Regions from separate parts of the Paenibacillus sp. FSL R7-0312 genome, predicted to be linked through region 2. Evidence: a T-box and tRNA genes for the amino acid it is inferred to sense, from the RefSeq annotation. Region 2 holds a T-box; the other holds one or more tRNA genes.
The links. A T-box is a leader RNA that pairs with one kind of tRNA and senses whether it is charged. The one in region 2 lies ahead of MKX70_RS12200 (arginine--tRNA ligase), so its partner is inferred to be a tRNA-Arg.
Positions count from the first base shown of each region.

Region 1 (12,075 bases), 2.4 Mb from region 2:
ATCAGTTGTTCCGCCAGGAGCATGGCTGAGTAGCTACGTACGGACGGGATAAGCGCTGAAAGCATCTAAGCGTGAAGCCCCCCTCAAGATGAGATTTCCCAACTAGTAAGACCCCTTGAAGACGACGAGGTAGATAGGTTGGAGGTGGAAGTGCAGCAATGCATGGAGCTGACCAATACTAATCGGTCGAGGGCTTATCCAAATTTCTTAGAGCGCAGATTCGTTTCGGATTCAGTTTTCAGGAATCAATTCCTGAAGCATTTACGCTGTAAATGCCCGTTTGGTGGCGATAGCGGAGGGGTTCCACGCGTACCCATCCCGAACACGACCGTTAAGCCCTCCAGCGCCGATGGTACTTGGACCGAAGGGTCCTGGGAGAGTAGGACGCCGCCAAGCGGACAATCCACACACACTGTGGTATTTTTTTTGCCCTTATTAGTTAAATAGGTGTATGAGAACGGGCCTTTAGCTCAGCTGGTTAGAGCGCACCTCTGATAAGGGTGAGGTCAGTGGTTCGAGTCCACTAAGGCCCACCATATTCCCTGATAGCTCAGTTGGTAGAGCACTCGACTGTTAATCGAGTTGTCACAGGTTCGAGTCCTGTTCGGGGAGCCATCTGGAGAGGTGTCCGAGTTTGGCCGAAGGAGCACGATTGGAAATCGTGTAGGCGCCACAAGCGTCTCGAGGGTTCGAATCCCTCTCTCTCCGTAGCTTTACCTTCTCTGTATAGGGATGAGAAAGACAATTTTAAACAGCATGGCTCGTTGGTCAAGGGGTTAAGACACCTCCCTTTCACGGAGGTAACATGGGTTCGAATCCCATACGAGTCACCAATTTCTTCTTCGATTAATGGGATGAGAATTCCCTGGGTTCGTTGAAGCATAGGCATCGTAAGGAATACATCGCAATCTCGTAACGGAGTGGAGAGTATCCCATACGAGTCATACATGGAGGCTTAGCTCAGCTGGGAGAGCATCTGCCTTACAAGCAGAGGGTCGGGGGTTCGAACCCCTCAGCCTCCACCATCTATCTTTAACAGAATAGATCTTTAACATTGACGCGGGGTGGAGCAGCCCGGTAGCTCGTCGGGCTCATAACCCGAAGGCCGCAGGTTCAAATCCTGCCCCCGCAATTAATTTGGAACCGTGGTGTAGTTGGCCTAACATGCCTGCCTGTCACGCAGGAGATCGCGGGTTCGAATCCCGTCGGTTCCGCCATTTTTATTGTATGAAGGTATCAGGGATTGAGCATCCTATATCTCGAAGTATAGAGTATCCACCCGATTCCGTAGTGTCTGCTAATTATTAATATTGGGGATTAGCCAAGCGGTAAGGCAACGGACTTTGACTCCGTCATTCATAGGTTCGATTCCTATATCCCCAGCCATTTCATTTATGTTTATTTCTCTTATGAGAGCCATTAGCTCAGTTGGTAGAGCACCTGACTTTTAATCAGGGTGTCGAAGGTTCGAGTCCTTCATGGCTCACCATTTTCTTATAAAGTGTGCGCGTGTGGCGGAATGGCAGACGCACCAGACTTAGGATCTGGCGTTTCACGACGTGGGGGTTCAAGTCCCTTCACGCGCACCATGTTTTTGCGGACGTGGCTCAGCGGTAGAGCATCGCCTTGCCAAGGCGAGGGTCGCGGGTTCGATTCCCGTCGTCCGCTCCATATAGATTTTGCGCCCTTAGCTCAGCTGGATAGAGCGTTTGACTACGAATCAAAAGGCCGGGAGTTCGAATCTCTCAGGGCGCGCCATTTATAACTTCATTGGATCATCAAAGTGTCCCCAGATTCGAACGAGTTCGTTGGAGCATAGACTTCGATAGAATAACTTCGCAATCGGATGCGAAGCATCCGTATCTCTCAAGGCGCGCCATTATTACTTTGCAGTATAGCTTTTATATTTACGGGATGTAGCTCAGCTTGGTAGAGCACCTGGTTTGGGACCAGGGGGTCGCATGTTCAAATCGTGTCATCCCGATATTTCACCTTTGCGGGTGTAGTTCAATGGTAGAACTTCAGCCTTCCAAGCTGATAGCGTGGGTTCGATTCCCATCACCCGCTTAAATAATAGTTGCAGAAACCCTTGATATTCAAGGGTTTTTGTTTGTTTTATTCCAGGGACACGACAGGTTGATGCTGTTGTGTTTTTTTAGTGTGGGGCGGAAGTGTTACTTACTAAAAATACATAGTATATGCTGGTGGCCGCCCTATGGGCTGGTAATGCTATATTTTGCAGACAGTCATGTTTATATAGACCTGTTATATTAGAACTATGGAAGTACAGGCACTATTTACTTGGAAGTTGAGGAGCATTTATTATGACAGACAAAGTAATACGGATCTTCAAGATTATTAACGCCATCCAGTCGAATCCCGGGATTACGGCTGCGGATCTGGCATTCCGGTGCGAGGTGAATATTAGAACGATTTATAGGGACCTGGATGTGATCAGTCATTTTGCACCGGTGATGAATGAGGGGAGAGGAACGGGGTATAAGTTTATGGGGAAATTCTTCTTATACCCGCTGGATTTCTCCGAGCAGGAGGCGATGGCTTTCTCTCTGTTGCCCTCCGTGCTGGCTCCCGGCAAAATCCCCCCAGGTTTTCTATCTGCCTTTGACAAAGTCATGGGCACACATCTGAAGGAGAAATCCAAACAGAATGGAATGCTTGAGAATATTTCAGATATTATTCAAATGGGCAAGCCTGCGTACCGCAAGGAGAGCCGGAATTTCCTGCAGCCGCTGATCGGGGCGATTATGGAACAACGGCGGATTCGTACGGTCTATCACTCGCAATTGCGGAACGAGACAACGCAGCGGGAGATTGATCCTTATTATTTGATTCCGCGTGACCAGAGATTCTATCTGATTGGCTATTGCCACCTGAAGAGGGCAATCCGCACGTTTCGCATCAGCCGTTTTCAGCAGGTTGAGGTGACGGATACCTCCTTCGACAAAAGGGATTTTAATATTAAACAGTATCTGAAAAACACCTGGTCGATCGACCGGGGCAATAAGAATACGACCTTCAAAGTGCGGTTTCATCCGGAGGTAGCACGTTACATCAAAGAAGAGGAATTGTTCGTTCATCCACGGATGACCGACGAAGAAGACGGAAGTCTGCTGTTTGAAGTCACTGTCAATAATGACAAGGAATTTATCAAGTGGATTCTGCAATATGGTCCTAACGCCGAGATTCTTGAGCCGGCATCCGCGAGACAGGGACTGAGGCAGCAGCTGGAGCAGTGGATGAATGTGTATTATTAGGGAATATACATAGAAAAATGCAAATACGATGATCCCAAGAAACCCCTGACTTATGAAGTCAGGGGTTTCTGTGCGCTGAAGGGTGCAAGTGGAGTTACTCCGGTACCACCAGTCCCAACCCGTCCGCAATACGCCGGCCAAATTCCGGATCAGCTTTGTAGAAATGGCCAATCTGGCGAAGCTTGATCTCATCTGACTCGACAGGAGTCATCGCGCCTACAATATTGCGTACGAGCCGGGCACGCTCCTCTTCACCCAGCAGACGATAGAGATCACCCGGCTGGGTGAAATGATCGTTGTGATCATAAGGGACACTATCGGCTTGGCCGGAGACTGCAAAAGCAGCCGGTTTATCCTGCGGCGATTCAGTTGCCCCGCCGAAGCTGTTAGGCTCGTAATACACGGAGCCTCCGCCGTTATTAGTGTGATTCAGCGCGCCGTCCCGCTGATTATTGTTCACCTCGGCGATGGGCCGGTTAATCGGCAGGTGGTTGTGATTCGCTCCTACCCGGTAGCGGTGGGCGTCGCCGTAGGCGAAGAGGCGGCCCTGGAGCATTTTATCAGGAGAGGCTTCTATCCCTGGCACAAATGATCCCGGAGAGAAGGTAGCCTGCTCTACTTCGGTGAAGTAGTTCTCCGGATTGCGGTCCAGCACCATGCGGCCCACCTCAATCAGCGGGTAATCCTTCTGGGACCATACCTTGGTAACATCAAACGGGTCGAAACGGTAGGTGTCAGCATCCTCTATAGGCATGATCTGCACATGCAGTCTCCAGGCGGGGAAATCCCCTTTGTCGATCGCATTAAACAAGTCCTCTGTATGATAATCCGGGTTATCGCCGGCAATCTGCGCAGCCAGATTAACATCGAGATTCTTGACGCCCTGCTCTGTTTTGAAATGGTATTTCACCCATACTGCCGCGCCTTCTGCATTCACCCACTTGAACGTATGGCTGCCGAAGCCGTGCATATGACGGAGGGTGGCCGGTATGCCGCGGTCAGACATCAGAATGGTAACCTGGTGCAGGGATTCCGGGGAGAGCGACCAGAAATCCCACACAGCGTTCGGGTTCTTCAGATGCGTCTGCGGATGGCGTTTCTGAGTATGGATAAAGTCCGGGAATTTAATTGCATCACGGATGAAAAAGACAGGTGTATTGTTGCCGACGAGGTCGTAGTTGCCTTCTTCGGTGTAGAATTTCACGGCAAAGCCGCGCGGATCGCGCACGGTATCGGAAGATCCCGATTCTCCGGCTACAGTGGAAAAGCGGATGAACATCGGTGTGCGTTTGCCGACTTCAGACAAGAAGGAAGCCTTCGTATATTGGGAGAGATCATTGGTGACTTCAAAATAACCATGGGCACCGGCGCCTTTGGCATGGACGACACGTTCAGGAACACGCTCCCGGTTGAAATGGGCTAATTTCTCCAGCAGATGAACATCCTGCAGCAAAGTGGGTCCGGGGGAACCGGCTGTCATAGAATTCTGGTTGTCACCTACCGGGGCACCCCAGCTTGTCGTTAGTTTGTTATTGCTCTCACTCATGAATACAGTCACCTCGTATTAGGATTTGATTTTAGATTAAGTATAAGTTTTATAATAACAAAAAATTAAATAAAATCAATCCTTTTTTATAATTATTATAATTAACTATATGCGGAAGAAGTTGTGATCATGATAATGCGGACTGCCTCTGGGCACGGAATATATCTCGCAATATTGGATGGCAAGGGCAAGAGCGAGAGAGAGGGAAAGGGAGGTATGAAGCTGAAGAAGTAAGGTGACAACGTCAAAAACCCTCTACGTTAGGCGTAAGAGGGTCTCTATTGCTGCCATCAGTCAGGAAAGCGGCCTGTATCAAATAAGCAGATGTGAGCGTTAATTATTCGTACAGTTCCAGCTCGCCTATAGAAGTGGAGTAAGCGCCGTTGTTGGCGGTAATGACCAGCCTGTAGCTGGTATAGTCACCTGTTGAAGAGAGGTTGAAGTAGTAAGAGGAACCCGGATAATAAAGGCCGGACTGGCTGCTCAGAACGACCCAGCTGCCGCCGTTACTGGAGCCCTGTAGGGTCCAGGTTTTTGGCACATTCGCCTGAGGCTGGGATGAGGTGGTAAGCCTATAGCTGCGTACCTTTTTGGAAGTGCCAAAGCTGTATTGCAGATATCCTGAGCTGCCGCTGGAAGTGGAATAATAGGTGCTGTAATCATGGTCAAAAGCTTTGTAGGCTTCATGGAATGCCCATTCGCTGCTGGCGGAGGCGGTACCCGCCGGACTTGTGTTGGAGGTCATCACTGGAACAAGATTTCCGGCAGCACTGGCTCCGGTTAAGCTGATCGCAGAAGCCATAAGCAGAGTCCCCAAGCCGATACCTACTTTTTTGAAGCTGCCCATTCGTTGCAATTGCATTTGCCCATCTCCCTTTGTAGTGGTTTTACCTGCTTCACTTGTGCGTGTTTGGCCTAAATGAACTCCCGGGAACTTCTAGCCGCTCATCGCCTACCTTATTGTGCAAACGTTTGTAGCACAGTATCACTGTAACCTAAGTGAACTGAAAATATTGTCGGAATTGGACAAGCAGCCAAAAAAAATTGGTTTGGGAAACTGATTTCACTAAGAGTAGGATATTTGCCCGGAATTCCGCTGAAAAGCAGATTAAATGAAGATGATTAATGTTATTAAAGATAAAGAATATGAACTAAAGACTCGTGAAACCTAAAAATTCCCGCCCGCTAAAGCGGGCAGGAGGGAACGAAGAAAGGGCATATAGGAGGAAGCTGCAGAACTGCGACGCGAATCAGCCTTTGATGTACATCCGGTTATAGTATTCATCCAGCATGCGTTTGGTGGCGAACTCGGTGCGGGTGGTCTCAATGCTGCGGTGCATCATCTGCACCCACTTGTCTTTGTTCTCATAGAAGGTCGGCAGAACGCGGTTCAGGAGTGTATCATACAGGGCATCGCTATCGTGCTGGTCAAGTACAGCAAAATCAGTAGTCTCAAAGCCGTCCCCGATCTGCCAGCCGTTCTCGCCGTCTATACAGGCCTCCGGCCACCAGCCGTCAAGGATGGAGCAGTTGAGGACGCCGTTCATGGCGGCCTTCATACCGGAGGTTCCGCTGGCTTCCAGCGGTCTGCGCGGATTGTTCAGCCAGATATCGGAGCCGCGGGTGAGCTGGGCCCCGATGGTCATATCGTAGTTTTCCAGGAAAACTACACTTTTTGGGTATTTTTTCATCATGGCTACGAGGTTGCTGACGATTCTCTTGCCGTTATCATCTAGCGGATGCGCTTTGCCGGAGAAGACAATCTGAACTTTGCCGCTCTCCAGGTAAGGCTCAATCACCTCGGGCTGGGAGAAGATCAGGTCACTGCGTTTGTAGGGAGCCGCGCGGCGGGAGAAGCCAATGAGCAGATTGTCTGCATTCAGGGCAATCCCGGAACGCTCTTCGATGAAGCTGATCAGCTCCTGCTTGATCTCCTTATGCACAGCCCACAGGTCGCCGCCTTCTTCAAAAGCACGCGTCATCCGTTCATCCACCCAGGTAGGCGTATGAATTGCATTGGTAATGCCGATGATCTCGGACCGGCCGGCGACCTCTTTCCACATTTTATTGGCGGTGTCGGCATGGAGCTGGGCAACGGCGTTAGAGATACGGGACAGGCGCAGTCCAGCCACCGTCATGTTGAATGGTTCTCCGCCGATCCGCTCCATCTGCGCGCGGGTTAAGCCGTTAAATGCACCCATGTACTCCAGACGGTCGAGCGGATGGGTCTCATTACCTTCCTTGATCGGTGTATGTGTAGTGAACACAACCTCTTCCCGTGTAGCTTTCCAGGCTTCCTCAAAAGTACTGCCGCCGGACATCTTCTCACGGATCAGCTCAATTGCAGCAAGGGCCGCATGCCCCTCGTTGAAGTGATAGACATCAACCGGAATTCCCAGAGCACGCATGGCTTTGACGCCGCCGATCCCCAGGACAATCTCCTGGGCAATGCGTTCTTCCCCGAACCAGCCATAGAGCTGGCCTGTAATCCAGGCATCACTGTTCTCGGGAATATCGGTATCCAGCAGATAAAGCGGGCTGTTGCCGAAATGCTCTGTTTTCCACACTTTGCAGACGACATCGGTTTTTCTGACTTTTACCGTAACCTTGACGCCGGTATCTTCAAGGAACTCATACTCATAATTATGGTAGGAGTCGTACGGATTGCCGTTTGCATCAATTTTCTGGTCCGTGTAGCCTTGTTTCCATTTGAGTCCGATGGGGATGACGGGAGCTCCTATATCCTTGGCACCTTTGATGTAATCTCCGGCCAGAATGCCCAGGCCTCCGGCGTACATTTTGAAGTCGGAATGGAGCCCGTACTCCATGCTGAAATAAGCTACTGACGGCAGTTGGTTCTCGTTCACTTGATAAGCCTCCTAAATATGATTTAGATTATTATTGGCCAAGCTGCAGGCTTTATCTAAGATGCAAACGTTTGCTCAAAATAATATGTTAGGCTCTGGAAGCGATTGCACACCTATTCTAGCACATTTGTCTTTAAAAAGCACAACGAAGTTTTGATAAAAAATTCTTCAAAGCTTCCATTCATAAAAATTTGATTAACCCGGCTGAAGGCCATAAGATAAGAGGATAACAACCAGTAACGCCGGTGCCGTCCCTTCCATGGAGAAGGTAGCCTTAATGGCGAAGAAACAATGGAAATAAACCAAGTGGTGGTGTTCATGTTGAGTATAGTCGTAATTGGAAGTCTGAATATGGATATGGTAGTACGCGCGAAACGGGCTCCGGAAGCGGGCGAGACGCTGTTTGGCCAGGAGTTCGCATTGTCCCCCGGCGGGAAAGGTGCCAATCAGGCCGTTGCTGCAGCCAGACTTGGCGCAGAGGTAACCATGATCGGCAGAGTGGGCCGGGACTCTTTTGGCAGCGGACTGCTGGAGGTTATGACACAGGAGCAGGTTCACACCGGATATATCACGCAGAGTGAGTCACAGGCTACAGGAGTCGCCTCCATTGTGGTGGACGGAGAAGGCGAGAACCGGATTATCGTGGTGCCCGGTGCGAATGTCGAGATGAAGCCGGCTGATATTGAAGCACTTGAACCGGTTATCCGCCAAGCCGGAATTGTCGTCATGCAGCTGGAGACGGACCTGACTATGGTAGAGGCTGCGGCTGCCGTTGCTTCCCGCCATGGAATTCCGGTGATCCTCAACCCGGCACCGGCTCAGCCGCTCGGAGATGAATTGCTTCATCATGTGACTTACCTGACTCCGAATGAAACTGAGGCGGGCATTCTGGCCGGTATTTCGGTAGAGAGTGTGGATGATGCGGAGCGTGCGGCACGGATTTTGCTGCAAAAAGGGGTTCAGCATATTATTGTCACACTGGGCTCCAAAGGGGCGCTGATTGTGAATGCCGCCGGCAGCCTGCATGTTCCCGGGTTCCCGGTACAAGCTGTAGATACAGTGGCGGCGGGCGACTCCTTCAACGGGGCATTGGCTTGGCAGCTTACCCGCGGGAAAACGCTGGATGAAGCGGTCAGATTCGCGAATGCGGTCGGTGCACTGGCGGTTGGCAAAGCGGGAGCGATTCCTTCGCTTCCAAGATTGCAAGAGGTGAAGCAGTTCCTGCAGGAAGCTGCTGATGCCGAGCCGGGCGCACAGTAGATTTAGCGTAAGGAACGTGTAAACGGTCCTTTGAGATTCGTAAGTTCATTCTGTATAAGGATTCTGGTTAATATATTGCGGGGATTGTTGTATTCTGTGCAGGATTGTCTAACTAACCAGACACGGAATGCTGCGGATAAGCGGGCCGGGCGGTTAATTCACAGGCTTAGCCTGATACCTAAGGAGCTGGAACGATGAGCGGTACAGTAACCGTTAAGAATGTAACCCTCGGGGAGGGGATGCCCAAAATCTGCGTTCCGCTGGTCGGAACAACGTTATCCGAGCTTCGGGAAGAGGCGGAGGCCCTTAAGGCTCTGGCTCCGGATGTGGTGGAGTGGCGGAGCGATTTCTTCAGCCAAGTGGAGGATATCGCAGCGGTAACGGAGGTATTGGAGGAAATCCAGCGTATTCTGCCGGAGGTTCCGCTGATCTTCACGTTCCGCAGCGCCAAAGAGGGCGGGGAGAAGGAAATCTCCACGGAATATTACTTCCGGCTCAACAAAGCTGCTGTGGAGAGCGGATACGTTGATATTGTGGATGTGGAGTTGTTTAACGAGGAACAGGAGGTCCGCGGGCTGATTGCCACAGCGCATGGTAATGCGGTATTCGTGATTGTATCGAATCATGATTTCCATGGGACGCCGTCACAGGATGAAATCGTCTCCCGGCTGCGCAGAGCACAGGAGCTAGGCGGAGATCTGCCGAAGATTGCTGTGATGCCGCAGAGTGCGGGGGATGTGCTGACCCTGCTGGCAGCGACAAACAAGATGCAGGAGCAGTATGCGGACCGTCCGATCATTACGATGTCGATGGCTGGTGAGGGTGTAATCAGCCGGCTTGCCGGTGAAATCTTCGGCTCAGCGCTGACCTTCGGCGCTGCACATAAGCCTTCGGCACCGGGGCAGGTGGCTGTTGCCGAGCTGCGCAGTGTGCTGGAGCTGCTGCACCGCAGCTTATAATCAAGAATAGAGAAGGATGTTCCCGGGCCTGTGAAATGGCGGGAGCATCCTTTTTCGAAATATAAAGGCCGCCCTTGTGGAATGATGGCATATCATACTCGGTCTTTCAGTACGGCACCCCGACATACCTGCAAACAGCTACAACTCAGGGAGGCTGCTGCTGTCTATTTCCAGTCCACGCTCCATAAATACCTCTTTGGCCACAAAAGTAGCATTAAGCACACGCGGAAATCCGGCGTATGGCACGCAGTGCAGAATGGCCTCGATAACCTCTTTTGGGGAAAGTCCTACATTAAGGGCGGCATTGATGTGAACAGTGAGCTGGGGCTCGCAGCCGCCAAGTGTTGTCAGGGAGGATAGGGTTACTAACTGCCGCTGCCGCAAATCCAGCCCTTCACGGGAGTAAATGTCCCCAAAGGCAAACTCGATCACAAATTTCCCAAGATCGGGAGAGATGTCTTTTAGGGATTCGATTACCTTTGCTCCTCCAGTACCATCCACCTCCATCAGCTTCTTCCAACCACGTTCATAACGTTCTGTAGTCATAGGTTAACCTCCATTTAATTTCGTTTTGTTGTCCTGTATTCAGGTTACAGCTTAGAGCGCGCTCTAATGCAACCTTTCATTTGGTGTGCTAAGATTGGGCAATGGAGAACTTACTAACAATTCAGGAAATGTCCCGTCTTACGGGACTGTCGGCACATACGCTGCGGTATTACGAGAAGGAAGGGATGCTGGAGAATGTGGCGCGGAATGAACAGGGCTATCGGGTATATTCGGAGGCTGATGTCTCTTGGGTACAATTCCTCGTTATTTTGCGGGAGCTGGATATTCCGATCCGTGAAATGAAGCGGTATTCCAATCTGCGCAGTCAAGGGCCATCTACCGTCTATGAGCGGCGGCTTATGCTGGAAGCCCACCAGAGCAGGGTTGAGCAGCAGATGCATAAGCTTGGTGAGAATCTGGACAAGGTCGCCAGTAAGATTAGGTATTACAAAGAAATGGAGAACGAGGTTCGAAAATGACTTAGAGGAATGTCAAATACACTTGTAGCGTTAAAACGCTACAAGTGTATAAATGAAGTTAAAGGACTCTGTGAACCCGTATCTTATTCGTTAACAAACGGGAGCTCCAGTTGTATGGAAATTCAGGCGATATAGTGTTAGTGTGGATTCCTTGGTTTCCTTATTCCTGCTTGGTTCCAGTGTAGACATGTACTGCATCCCGCAGGAACCCGGCCAGTCCAGGACGGCGTTTGTCGTAATAGGCGGTAAAGCGTTCATCATCGACATACATCTGCGCTACCCCTGCGTGAGCTTCCTTGGTGTAGGTATCCCAGTAGAAGCTAAGCCACTGGCGGTGCAGATCAGCTGCCTTCTGCGCAAGCTCACCCGCCGAATCTCCGTCCTCCATTGCCCGCTCCAGCGAAGCGAACATGTCTGCTTCAAGCTGCTGGATGGCAGCATACTGCTCCTCGGTCATGTTCTTCAGCTTGCGGTTCGACTTCTCTACGGCGTCTTCGCCGTACTTCTCCCGTATCTCCTGCCCGTACTTCTGCTCGTTATTGTCAATCAGCTTCTGCTTAAAGCCTGCGAATTTCTCATCATTGCTCATTATGATTCTCCCTTCTGTGTGTGCAAGTGTCTGCTCGACGTTCGCGATCAGCTGGTCCAGCTGCTGTCTCCGCTGAAGCAGCTTGTCATGGTGCTCGCGCAGCGCGCGGGCTCCATCGAAGGAAGGTGATGTGACAATCTCCCTGATTCCCTCCAGGCTTAAGCCCAGCTCCCGGTAAAACAGAATCTGCTGCAGCCGGTCCACCTCGGCCTGGCCGTAGATGCGGTATCCCGAGGAATTGATTCTGGCCGGCTTCAGAATCCCGAATTCATCGTAATACCGCAGTGTCCGCGTGCTGATTCCCGCGAGTGCTCCCAGCTTCTGAACAGTGTACTCCATTGTCATTTCAGCCTCCAACTCTGTCTTGGCGTATACAGCATGGACGTGCTCTAGCGTCCCCGCCGTGTAAGCTGCTGCTTACAAAAACTACTCTACACCTTCACGTAACGGCAATGTCAAATCCTAATTTTAGGATAACCCGAGGGCTGGCCGGATAACCGGATAACCTCCCAAACAGCTAACAGCTAACAACTAACAACTAACAGCAAACAGCA
Region 1 covers NZ_JBBORE010000001.1:322,390-334,464, reverse strand. The annotation lists rRNA gene MKX70_RS01490 (23S ribosomal RNA) at 1-202, shown strand, start outside; rRNA gene rrf (5S ribosomal RNA) at 280-396, shown strand; tRNA gene MKX70_RS01480 (tRNA-Ile) at 460-536, shown strand; tRNA gene MKX70_RS01475 (tRNA-Asn) at 540-615, shown strand; tRNA gene MKX70_RS01470 (tRNA-Ser) at 619-708, shown strand; tRNA gene MKX70_RS01465 (tRNA-Glu) at 759-833, shown strand; tRNA gene MKX70_RS01460 (tRNA-Val) at 950-1,025, shown strand; tRNA gene MKX70_RS01455 (tRNA-Met) at 1,059-1,132, shown strand; tRNA gene MKX70_RS01450 (tRNA-Asp) at 1,140-1,217, shown strand; tRNA gene MKX70_RS01445 (tRNA-Gln) at 1,312-1,386, shown strand; tRNA gene MKX70_RS01440 (tRNA-Lys) at 1,414-1,489, shown strand; tRNA gene MKX70_RS01435 (tRNA-Leu) at 1,506-1,589, shown strand; tRNA gene MKX70_RS01430 (tRNA-Gly) at 1,597-1,671, shown strand; tRNA gene MKX70_RS01425 (tRNA-Arg) at 1,682-1,758, shown strand; tRNA gene MKX70_RS01420 (tRNA-Pro) at 1,911-1,984, shown strand; tRNA gene MKX70_RS01415 (tRNA-Gly) at 1,997-2,067, shown strand; gene MKX70_RS01410 (helix-turn-helix transcriptional regulator) at 2,325-3,275, shown strand; gene katA (catalase KatA) at 3,370-4,821, opposite strand; gene MKX70_RS01400 (discoidin domain-containing protein) at 5,159-5,683, opposite strand; gene glgP (alpha-glucan family phosphorylase) at 6,072-7,688, opposite strand; gene rbsK (ribokinase) at 7,980-8,948, shown strand; gene aroD (type I 3-dehydroquinate dehydratase) at 9,143-9,907, shown strand; gene MKX70_RS01380 (carboxymuconolactone decarboxylase family protein) at 10,046-10,453, opposite strand; gene MKX70_RS01375 (MerR family transcriptional regulator) at 10,555-10,932, shown strand; gene MKX70_RS01370 (MerR family transcriptional regulator) at 11,093-11,860, opposite strand.
Region 1: it has a tRNA-Arg gene. The T-box ahead of MKX70_RS12200 (arginine--tRNA ligase) is inferred to sense a tRNA for this amino acid. The anticodon was not compared.

Region 2 (12,075 bases):
GGCTGCATCCCTTCCGGGACGTCAAGTAACAGCCTTCCTTCGGGAAGGCTGTTTTGTCGTCCGGAGGATGAGAACCCTAGGCGTCAGCCGGGGACGTTAGAGCATACGCTTCGTGAGCATTCGCTTCGCAATCAGCCGAAGTATGGCTGCATCCCTTCCGGGACGTCAAGTAACAGCCTTCCTTCGGGAAGGCTGTTTTGTCGTCCGGAGGATGAGAACCCTAGGCGTCAGCCGGGGACGTTGGAGCATACGCTTCGTGAGCATTCGCTTCGCAATCAGCCGAAGTATGGCTGCATCCCTTCCGGGACGTCAAGTAACAGCCTTCCTTCGGGAAGGCTGTTTTGTCGTCCGGAGGATTACTTTGAAGCGAGAACATCACGTATAGAAGCAGCGTTGCGGACTGAGGTGCTCTTATTTCGGCGGATCACATCATTTCGCAATCCATGCGGACTCAGATGCCGTTAACTAACCCGTTTCCCCTCATTTTGAGCTCCAAAGTACAATATAAGGGCCCCTGAGTCCGTATCGGTCAGAAAAACAGGATTTTTCACCAAATAGCGTCATCTGAGTCCGCATAGCTAAGCAGAATATTTCGTCTGTACAGTGCAGACAATTATCCTTGAAATCCCTGCTGTCTGAGCATTCAAGTCACTCTTTGTAGAGCGATCCGCTAGACTATTGTTACTCAAACCCAAATTCCTGCTCGCCTACAGCGATCCCCAAGTACCAACATCATTTACACCCAATGAGTACAGTTATCTACTATAAGCCCTACTTGAACTATGCGGGACTCTGTACAGCTTCTTCGCCCCAGCTTACATCCGCTCCGGCTTAGGCAGCCCGAGTACATCCAGCGCCTCTCCTAAAGTATCGGTGAAGCTCTGGGTCAGCCAGAGACGGAAGGCGATGCTGGAGGCCTCTCCTTGGAGGATCGGGCAGGCGGAGTAGAAGTTGCTGAACAGCGACGCCAGACTGTGCGCGTAGTTACAGATCGTATTCGGCGTAAGCTCCCGGCTTGCCGTATATAGGGTGTCTTGCCAGAGGCTGAGCTGTCTCAGCAGGGCGAGCTCGGCTGCTTCAAGGTGCGGCGGAAAGAGCGGAAGCTCACCATGTGCGCTGCTCCCGTCAAGCCCGCTGCTCGAGCCATGCGCGCTGCTCCCGCTATCCCCGATATTCCCGTGCCCCCCATACTCCCGGCTCCCGTCAAGCTCGTTACCTTCGCTATTCCCGGTACCGCTCTCCGCCAGGGCGCTGCCTTTACTGAGCACACGGCTTGCCCGGGCAAAGGCATACATCAGATAAACGCCAGTGTTGCCGGAAATCTCCATGGCTTGTTTGAAGTCAAACACAATCTCAGTACCCAGATTGAAGCGCAGCAGATAGTAGCGGATGGCAGCGGTGGCGATGAGCCGGCTGGACAGGCCGTTTTTGTCGGAACGGGTAGCCTCGATGGAATCCTCCATAAGCCGGACTAGCTCAGTGACCTTGATGCCGATGCCCTGGCGTCCGGACATGGCATAGGAGCTTTTACCGGAGGATGTATCCAGACCGAGCCCGGCAGCGGAAGCCGGACTTAGCGAAACCACACCATAACTTACATGATGCAGCCGCTCCGCCTGCTCGTGGTATCCCAGTGCCTGAAACGCCTGCTTCACCATCGCCTGCGGATATTCTTGTCTGGAATCGATCACGTTAACGACCTTATCTGCATGTCCAAAAGGCAGCACCTCACCGCTCAAGCCAGTCGTCCACAGCCCACTGCTAAATTCGAGGTAGGCGAAGTCCTTATCTAAGAGGCCGAATTTCCACAGATGATAAGCGATATCCTTGGCCGTATAGGTCAAAATCCCGTTCGAGCGCACCAGCACCTTATCCTTCTGATGCTCCTCTTCTGTCTCCGGTGTCTCCAGTGCATCCTGTGCGCCAGTGCCAGCGGATTGCTTCAGAATCCAGCACCCGGCCAGCTTGCCTTCACTCTCCTGAACGAACACATCTGTCTGCGACAAAAGACCGAAGGCGGAAGACCAAAAGCCTCCTTTCAGAATACTGCTCTCCCAGACCAGCAGGTCATAGTTAATCCCGAAGTTGCGCATTTCCTCCACATGCTCTTTCACAATTTGACCGGCGACAAGGTTGCCGATCCATGCGGTGTTGCCGTCACCTTGTTCCAGCGCGTGAAGTATTTCAGTCCGCTTATGTACAGACTCCGGATGCTCCGCGTACTCCTTGTTGATCTCAGCGTAAATATCCCAGCAGTAATCTCCGAAACGGACATGCTCTCCGGCCAGCGGGACATTCAAGAGGCCGACTACAGTATCTGCAAGCTGATTGCCCAGATCATCCACGTAGTTATGTACCTCGACCGTGTAGCCGGTTTTTCTCAGAATTCTAACCAGCGCATCCCCGATACAGGAGTTTCTCAGGTGCCCGATATGCATGGATTTGTTCGGGTTCACCGAAGTATGCTCCACAATAACCTTCTCGCCAGCCGCCAGTGGCGGCTTGAACTCAGTCGTGGCCCATACCTGCCAATCGATGTACATATTAATGAACCCCGGTGCGGCAACCTCGATTCTCTGCAGCAGGCCGTTTACAGAACCAGACTGTTTAAGCTCAGCGATAATTAGTTCAGCGATAGCAATCGGGGCTTTGCGCAGAGTACGGGCCAACTGCATGGCAATATTGCTGGAATAATCACCATGCTCCGCATTGGCCGGCTGCTCCAGAGCCGCCTTTACCGGAGTGCTGCCGGGAACTCCCAGGTCTTCAGATACTTTGTGAATACATTGTTCCAGACTATTCTTGATAAGCTGGCTTAGCATTAACATGAGTAAATACCTCCTATAGTTGTGAAAAGTGTAAGCGGCGGCTAAAGCCCGTAGGTTAGTGCAGAATTCTAATGAACAAAGAATAGACGACAAAAAAAGCCTTCGTCTCAAAAGAGACGAGGCTTATGCGCTCGCGGTACCACTCTCGTTGCCGAACCTGCAGTTCAGCCACCTTACAGGTTAACGGTCCTTGGCCGGGGCTTCCTACTCTTAGTTCAGAAGTCCATCTCACGGGTGCGCTTCATAATCCTGATCTGTACCGGCTTACACTCTCCCGGCTCGCTGGGGACTAGGGTTCAGGGCCATTACTCTCCCGGTCATTGATTCAATATGATTTTTATCAGTATAGCGAATTTCTGGAAGAAAGCAATAGCGGAATGTCAAGCTGAACCTTGTTTCCGTAAAATGCTACCCATAACATCCGGTATTTGCAATAGATATCCGGCTTTGTCCACACCTCCAGTGATGGCTCGAATATAGTAAGTTGTTGTCACAATTAAAATATTCGGAGAGGAGAACTCAAGATGAGCTTTTTATCTACAGGACCGATTGAAAATAATGCGGTAGGCGGGCTTAGACCTACCCAGCAGGTCACGGTCAAAATCGATAACCGAAGTGATACCATGTCTTCCTTGGTGACGGTAGAGGGTTACTATCTGGATGGAACCCGCACGCTATATGTCAGTGAAACGTTGAATGTACTGCCCAATCAGGTAGTGACAACCACGTATTATGCGGATTTGGATGCATTTGAGTTTATTTTTGTCACTTCGGGAACCATTGATGAACAGGTGCAAGTCTCAGTCTGGGGAAAAAATAGCTCAGGCGGCTTAGTAACGCCACACCGACTGGTTTCTGCTGAACTTCTGGGAACTACCACAGGCGAAGGAGGCGCGACTGGGGTTACGGGAGCGACGGGAGCGACAGGGACCAGTCCGGCTGGTCTTTCCGAGTATGCGTATATTTATAATTCGGCTGCCCAAACGGTTCCTTTGGAGGCCGATGTTACTTTTAGTAATAATGCTCCTATAATTGGGGCAATTACATACACGGCAGGAAGTTCTGTGATTCCTATAGGTACTGCTGGAGATTATGCAGTTTGGTTCAACGCAACGGGAGTTGAGCCCAATCAATTTTCACTTTTTCAAAATGGTACTTCTGTTGCAGGCGGCATATATGGTTCTTGCGCCGGAACTCAGGCCAATCCCGGAATGGTGATTGTTGTAGCGGCGCGGGAGATTCCCTGACTCTGCGCAATCATTCCAGTTCAGCGGCAATTTCGCTGCAGACGCTGTCAGGCGGAACACAAGTCAATGCCAATGCCTCAATCCTGATTCAAAAAATAAACTAAGCTTGGCAGAGTAGAATTCAGATAAATTCGGATTCCAGTGAAGCTAAATAGCCCGTCACCGATGGATTTTCGGTGACGGGCTGCTTAAACTTGCCAGGCATTTTGATCCCTGCCTCACAAACAGGGTGCTGTCCCCAGTATAGTTAGGGCAGCTTTATTTATCATAAGTAATCACATAGATGCCGCCTGGCAATGGACTACAAAGCCAGCTCGGCAAGCAGACCTCTTCAGAATCTCTGACAGAGGAAATGCCTAGTCCGCAGTAGGCGCACCGGTCAGATTCTTGATGTCCGTAGAACCATAAATCAGCAGGGCAATTACAATTACCAGCAGCAGACCGCCAGCGAAACCCTCTCCGTCAAAACTGTCCATATCCCCGCGCCTCACTTTCACTTTCTAATTAGGTGGTCAGGAGTTTTCAGCTTTCTTTTTCAAAGCGGTCATAATCTCGTTCAGGGTGAGACTGCTGTTGTCATCAAGGAAGCTGACCAGCTTATCGACGTTGTCGTTGCTAAGATCACTTAAGGTTTTATATTTGCCTACCAGACTGACGAACATCGATGCGTCCGTGTACATCTGGATGGAGTCTACTTTCAGCTTGCCGGTCAAAAGAAGAGCAGCTACCGCGAACTCAAGCCCTTTTGGAGTTTGTGTTTTGGAGCTGGCCGGTGGTTTTTTGGCGGCAGGTCTTTTTCCTCTTCCAGGAGGGGGCATAGGACTCCCTTCTTCCGTTGGGCATTCTTCGGGAAAGCGGCAGCAAGTGCGGTCTCTCCTTAATAAAAAGATATGCGTCCCAACAGATATTGGTGAATGGAACCTGTCTTATGTACACACTGACTAGAGGACGCACGAATATTATTATATTGTGCGATTAATGATCAACCGTCGCTAGTAACTGAGTTTCACGCCGTAAATGCTAGATATGGAAGGAGGAATGAGACGGGATGCCGATTTTATCAACAGGACCTATCGAGGTCTGCTGCTGGTCTTCTCGGCAACGGTATCAGCCGGAATTGATGTAGCGACAACGGTTGACCGTTATGCCAGCGGCGGAATTACAATTGTCTAAACCCAGCACTGCAAGCCAATAGAAATAAATAAAACAGGGACCTCCCAAGCCTATAGGCTCAGGAGCATCCCTGTTTTATTTATGGCGTAGAGGATAGGATCTTCAGCATATTTTCACTGAAAACCACCAGTTTCACTGAATTCTGCTGTATCAAGTGCAATTAGAACGGAGGCTCTAAGAACGTAGACGCTTGGCATACCTTGCTCGCAGCTTGCCCGCAGTTTAAAACGCCTAACCCGTACCTGCCCGCGGCAAAACGTCCTACCCCGCAGTCAGCCTCCGCTCCATTCGCCCACAACTCACGCTTCGCCTCCGGTCATATCGCAAGTATCTCGCGGATATCCTGCTCGCTCAGGCTGGACAGGGCTTCCTGTCCCGGCTGTATCACTTCATCAATCAGATTCTTCTTCTTCTGCTGCAGCTCGTACATCTTGTCTTCTACGGTTCCCTGCGCAACCAGGCGGATGACCTGCACGACCTTCTTCTGTCCGATCCGGTGGCACGGTCGGCGCCTGCTGCTCGACAGCCGGATTCCACCACAGATCATAGAGAATGACCGTGTCGGCACCGGTCAGATTAAGACCGGTGCCGCCCGCCTTCAGCGAGATCAGAAAAAGATCGCGTTCCCCTTCATTGAAACGGGTGCATAGCTGAGTACGCTGGGAAGCCGGTGTTTGTCCGTCCAGATAGAAGTGCGGGATACCCAGCAGGGCCAATTCGCGCCCGATCATCCCCAACATTTGCGTGAACTGTGAGAAGATCAGCATCCGTTTGCCGGAGCTGCGGCATTCATCGATAATCTCCAGCAGCTGCTCGAATTTGCCCGATCCACCAGTGTACCCTTCCACGAACAGGGAAGGGTGGCAGCACAGCTGGCGCAGCCGGGTGAGACCGGCGAGGACTTTGATCCGGCCGTTGCCGAAGCTGTCGCTGTCCAGATGCTTGAGCGCTTCCTTGCGCAGTCTGGCCAAATAAGCGACGTAGAGCCTTTTCTGCTCCGGCAGCAGCTCAGAGGCCTGCAGTGATTCGATTTTGTCCGGCAGTTCCTTCAGGACATCGCTTTTGAGGCGGCGCAGCAGGAAGGGGCGGGTACGCTTGGCCACAGTCTCCCGGGGAAGGTCATGGAAGGCCTTCTTGCCGGGGAACAGCCCGGGAAATACCACGCCGAAGATTGACCACAGGTCCTCCAGCGCGTTCTCCACCGGCGTTCCCGTAAGCGCGAAGCGGTACCGGGCTTGCAGGAGCTTAACGGCCTGGGCAGTCTGCGTCTCATGGTTCTTAATCATCTGCGCTTCATCCAGGATGAGGGTATGGAAAGACCGCTTGGCGTATTCCACGGCATCTCTGCGCAGCAGCGGATAAGAGGTAATGATGACATCATGGCCGGCTGAATTCCGCAGCGTCCGGTTGCGTTCGTCCGCACTGCCGTCGGCAATGGCTGCCTTGATATCCGGCGCGAAACGCTTCAGCTCATTATGCCAGTTGTAGAGCAGCGAAGCCGGGCTGACAATGAGCGCAGGGACTCCGCCCTGACGGATATCCGCAAGCTCGGAGAGCAGGAAGGTGATACTCTGCAGCGTTTTGCCGAGACCCATGTCATCGGCCAGAATGCCGCCGAAGCGGTAGTGGGCCAGCGTCTTCATCCATTGGAAGCCGTACTGCTGATAGTCGCGGAGTACAGGGGCCAGACTCTCCGGCACAGGGAAGTCCAGGTTCTCGGGACTTGCCAGATTGGCCAGCAGCCGCCGGAACGACCGGCCGATCTGGACGGAATCGCCTTTGCCGGTATCCGCATGCAGGCGAAGACCCCGGACCAGCGGCAGGGAGAACTCTGCGTGATTGAACTCTCCGTTCTGAACGCCAAGCTCATTCATCAGGGCGATAATTTCCAGGAATTCTGCAGTTTCCAGCGGCAGCAGCGCACCATCCGGCAGCCGGTAATATTTACGCTTTTCCTGCAGGGATTTCAGCACCAGCACAATATCCTTCTCCGGAATACCATCCATGCTGAACTTGAAGTCCAGCCAGTCGGTCTTCTCATTCCAGCTCAGGCTGACCTTGGGCATGGCATGCTCCGTAAGCACTCTTTCCTTGACGGCAGTAGTGGCATAGACCTGAAGCAGCGGCTCCAGCAGCGGAATGGTATGGTGGAGGAAATCGAATTCCCCGTCCTCATCCCGCATGATATATCCGCTCTCCGTCCGCGCGAATGACTCATGGGCCATCAGGTCGAGAATCCGCCGTTCGGCCTCCCCGTCCCGCATCAGAATCACCTCATTGCTCCGCTCATGCGCCTTCTCCTCCAGCGGATTGATGACAATCCCGCCATATTGGAATTCAAGTCCGGCGAGCAGCCGGTCTCTGACCCGGTCGAGATAGAGTCTGGCGTGAAGCTGGGCCTGAACGATTCTGTCCGCGATGGCATCGGCAATAAACACCTGGCCCAATTTTTTGAGTCCGGGAATGACGCCCTCCATGAATGGCTCCATCTGCTCCGGGGCAATGGCAATTCCATCCTGCCGCGAGGGGTTCAGCAGCTTTTTCAGCTCAGCGAGACGCCCGCATTCCTGCACCGGCAGCTTCAGTAGCTTGCCTTCTGACAATACCAGCCCGTAATCTTCCAGAATCGTAAGCTGCTGAAGCCCCTGGACATCCAGCCGGTACCCCTCTCCTTGCGCCTGATCGAACTGGAAGCTCAGCGGAAGAGCCTCGGCGGAGAGAGACAAGCGTTCGTGCAGGATCTGGCCGTGCTGCAGACGGGCTGCAGGGGCGGCCGTGAGTGCTGGCAGCAGGCCCTCCCAGAAGAAGGGGGGAATAGCCAGAAGCCGCTCATTTCCCGAAGTGCCGGTATGCGGAGTGTAAGGGCTGATGCTGCTGCGGTATATTTTTTCATTCAGCATGATTTCAATCAGCTTCATGAGCACCTCATTATCTTCCTTCGAGAAGCTGTGCAGGGCGGGATCATAACTGAAATGTCTGGAGAATTCAAAAGGTTCACCCCGGTGAACACGTTCCAGAAACCCCCGGATTTTGGGCACGATATAGAGGCGCTTAGGACCAACCTTCAGTTCTATGCCCAGCATTGTGCTGCCGAAGCTGTAAGAGAAAGGTTTGCAGATGAACTCTACCTGAAGCGGTGTCCGCAGATCCATATAAGTTCCGGCTCCACTCGGCCGCTGCCGCACTCCGGTGAACATCCCGAGCATGCTGCTCACCAACTGCCGGTCACCGCTGCGTCCGGTGTATCCGTCTCCGGCAGAGCCGGAATGGCGGGGCGTAAGTATACCGGTCTCTCCCGTGAACGCCTCCGGCACTTGCCCATCCGAATCGGGAGTCTGGTCCATGTCCCTATCTTTGCCGAGATAAAGGACACTAACCAGTGCAGCTGCAATATGTTTGCAGAAAGGTCCGCCGCGGTAGTAAGCCGGGCAGGTACACTCCCCGTTAATATCACCGTCACTATCTATGGTTAGCACTACTTCATGGCTCTCCAGTCCATGAACCGCAGCGCGGTATTTCGAATATTCCCCGTCATCGTTGTGCTCAGAATAGATAAGATCAACCTTATGAGCGTGATAATAAGCTACCCCCTGATCAAAAGCGGCTCTGCCGCACAGCAGCTTGATTACCCGTTCCGGTACCTGGAAACCCAATGTAATCCTCACTTCCTTCTATTCCTGATGGCTAACTTGCTCTCAAGCTAAGACCTGGTTTGTCCCGTTGGACAATCGTTATAGTACCCATAATAACAGAACAGGCGTACGCCTTCAAAAGGGGAATGGGTAAAAAACAAAGCAAAAACCCGGCGGGGATTGTATATTGCCCCGCCGGGTTACATATGGCCTGCGCTTTTACCTTGCCCCGCCAATTCCGTGCATGATGAAGCTGACGGTCTGCTCAATCTCTTCCTCGTCATTCCAGTCATGGTCCGGCATCAGCAGCAGGCGGGCCAGCAGATAGCCGATGACCGAGGAAATGGTGAAGCGGATGATCGCAGGAGTGGGAGCATCCGTAAGCTGGCCCTGCTCCTTGAAATGATCCGTGATTACAGTGACACGCTCCAGCACCTGGCTCAGAATATTCTCGACTAGCTGTTCTCTGAGCGCGGGCTGGAAGGGGATCTCCTGGATAAGGATTCTGATAATTTTGAGATTCTTACGGGCGAAATCGAGCCGGTTCACCATGAATGCCTTAAGGAAGGCATCATAGCTCTCAAAGGGTACATCCAGCACACCGCTGAAATTACGCATCACAAACGGAGCGATCATCCGGCTCATGGTGGGGACTACGATGGCCAGCAGCAGATCTTTTTTGGTTTTGTAGTAGCGGAAGATCGTTCCTTCAGCCACACCCGCCTTCTGGGCGATCTCACTGGTGGCGGCTGCTGAGAACCCCTTCTCCGAGAATGTATCAATGGCCGCCTGCAGAATGGACCTCTGCTTGGGGGTCATTTGTTCCTTTTCACTGAGGGCCAGCAGCTCTTGAATCCACTGCTCCTGCCCCTGCTGCTCTGCAGCCTTGTCTTTCTCCATAATGGACCCTCCAACTCTCTTGCTCTTACCTTCAAGTGTACCACAGCCCATACTGCGAATTCGAAGTTACATTCTGCGGTGCTTACGCAAGGCCAGCACATTCAGCAGCATGAACAGCAGGGAGAAGCCGATCAGCACGAATACATCAAGAGCGATATCATTCCATCCCTTGCCGCGGATCATGATATCCATCAGTGCCTGGGCGCCGTAGTAGATGGGGGTTGCCAATCCTACGCGCTGCAGCCAGAGCGGAAGGGTATCCATCGGAAATAATCCGCTCAGGAAAATCTGCGGCACAATGACCAGGGGAATGAACTGGATCATCTGGAGCTCATTAGCGGCAAATGCCGAGAGCAGGGTGCCGAGTGTCAGTGCCGACATCGAGAGCAGCAAGGTTATCAGCAGAACGTAGCCGAAGCTTCCGGCCATCATAATGCCAAGCACCTGGATCGAGAACCAGGAGATCAGCAGCGCCTGAAAGACGGTGAAGATACCGAAGCCGCAGACATATCCTAGCACGATTTCCCAGCGTTTCAGCGGAGTGGAGAGCAGGCGTTCCAGTGTTCCTGTGGTCCGCTCGCGCAGGAAGGAGACGCCCGCGATCAGGAAGACGAAAAAGAATACAAATACCCCGATCATAATCGGGCCGAAACGGTCGATCGTCTTCATATCCTCGGCGCCGTACAGATAGCTGATCTGCGGCTGATGCTGTACGCTGCCTGCCGCTGACGGCTGCAGACTCTGCATAGCTTCCTGCAGGGCCATCATGACGGCGCGGTTAGCGGTCGGGTCACTGCCTTCCAGCATGATCTCAGGAGTGGTTCCCTTCATTGTAATATAAGCATCAATGTCCCCGGACTGAAGGGTGGCGTTGCCGGATTCATCATTATCATAGCTGGTAACTTCAGCCTTCTGGGCTTCCAGCGCGGTACTGAACACTGCAGCACCGGAGGCTACGCCAATCTTCGGCTTATAAACGTCGCTGTTAAAGACTAGGCTCATCAAGCTGAGCACCAGCAGGGGGGCGATGAACATCAGCGCCATGGTTCTTTTATCATGGATGAATTGCTGCAGAATTCTCAGGGTAATCGCACGGATTCTCATGAGCGCACACCTCCATAGTACAGGAAGGCTTCTTCAATGGTAGCGGAGCCGGTTGCCTGCAGCAGTCCGGCGGGCGTGTCTACAGCGAGCAGAACGCCATCCCGGATCATAGCCAGCCGGCCGCATTTCTCCGCTTCATCCATAACATGTGTGGTGAGTACAATCGTGGTGCCTTTACGGTTCAACGCCTTAAGTTCCTTCCAGATCGACTGGCGCAGCACTGGATCAATCCCGACTGTGGGTTCATCCAGCAGCAGCAGCGGCGGCTCATGCAGCAGCGCGATAGCCAGGGACAGCCGGCGTTTCATGCCTCCGGAGTATTGGTCTACTCTTTTGCGCAAATGCTCCTGCAGGTTCACCAGCTCCATTACATCTCTGATCCGCCGTGTCCGGTTGCCGCCCTTCAGACCGTAGAGGGAAGCGAAGAACTCCAGATTCTCCTTGGCGCTCAGTTCAGTGTATAGTGCATCGGACTGGGCCATATAGCCGATCTGCTGCAGCATGGCAAGCTTCGGCATCCGTACCCCAAGGACGTTAATCTCGCCGGAGGTAACTTCGTCTATGCCCGTGAGCAGCTTGACCAGCGTGGTTTTGCCGGAGCCGGACGGGCCCAGAATTCCGAAGGTTTCCGCCTGCTCCACCTGCAGCGTAATATCCTTCAATACCTTCTTGCTGCCGAAAGCCCGGTCAACATGGGTTACTGTAATCACTGGGAGGGCTTGCTTCATTGTGATCTCCTCAATTCTTAGCATTATGAGTGAGTACTCACTCATTATCATAATGATTCTCTTGGTAAAAGTAAATCTCTTTTCCAAGTACACAAAAATATAAATCTGAAGTGCGAATGATATCCTCTATTGCGGACAAGACTGCGGTTAGCCTGGGAATCTGATGTTGTGCCCGCAATAGCTGATTGTCAGTCCGCCTGACCGGCGGACAGATTATGAAAAAGCTGTGTCAGGCTCCCGCAGGGCACATGCACCACATGCACAATGTCTTAAGGACGCGGACCCGTCTCCGCCTGCCGCCGCATAAATCATATTAAATTTTAGGTATTCCCCGTTTCCACCTGCCGGTTATCAGGGTAATAAGGAGAATACTGGAGATTACCGGCAACTTGAACCCATTCCATTAGAAGGTGGTGCGAATCATGGCAGGACATAAGCTGCTCCTTACTCTGGGAGTGCTTCT
Region 2 covers NZ_JBBORE010000001.1:2,763,124-2,775,198, forward strand. The annotation lists gene MKX70_RS12200 (arginine--tRNA ligase) at 816-2,822, opposite strand; T-box leader at 2,938-3,158, opposite strand; gene MKX70_RS12205 (hypothetical protein) at 3,353-4,075, shown strand; gene MKX70_RS12210 (hypothetical protein) at 4,588-4,893, opposite strand; gene MKX70_RS12215 (hypothetical protein) at 5,114-5,248, shown strand; partial or broken gene MKX70_RS12220 (DEAD/DEAH box helicase) at 5,565-8,901, opposite strand; gene MKX70_RS12225 (TetR/AcrR family transcriptional regulator) at 9,100-9,780, opposite strand; gene MKX70_RS12230 (ABC transporter permease) at 9,847-10,884, opposite strand; gene MKX70_RS12235 (ABC transporter ATP-binding protein) at 10,881-11,612, opposite strand; gene MKX70_RS12240 (hypothetical protein) at 12,035-12,075, shown strand, end outside.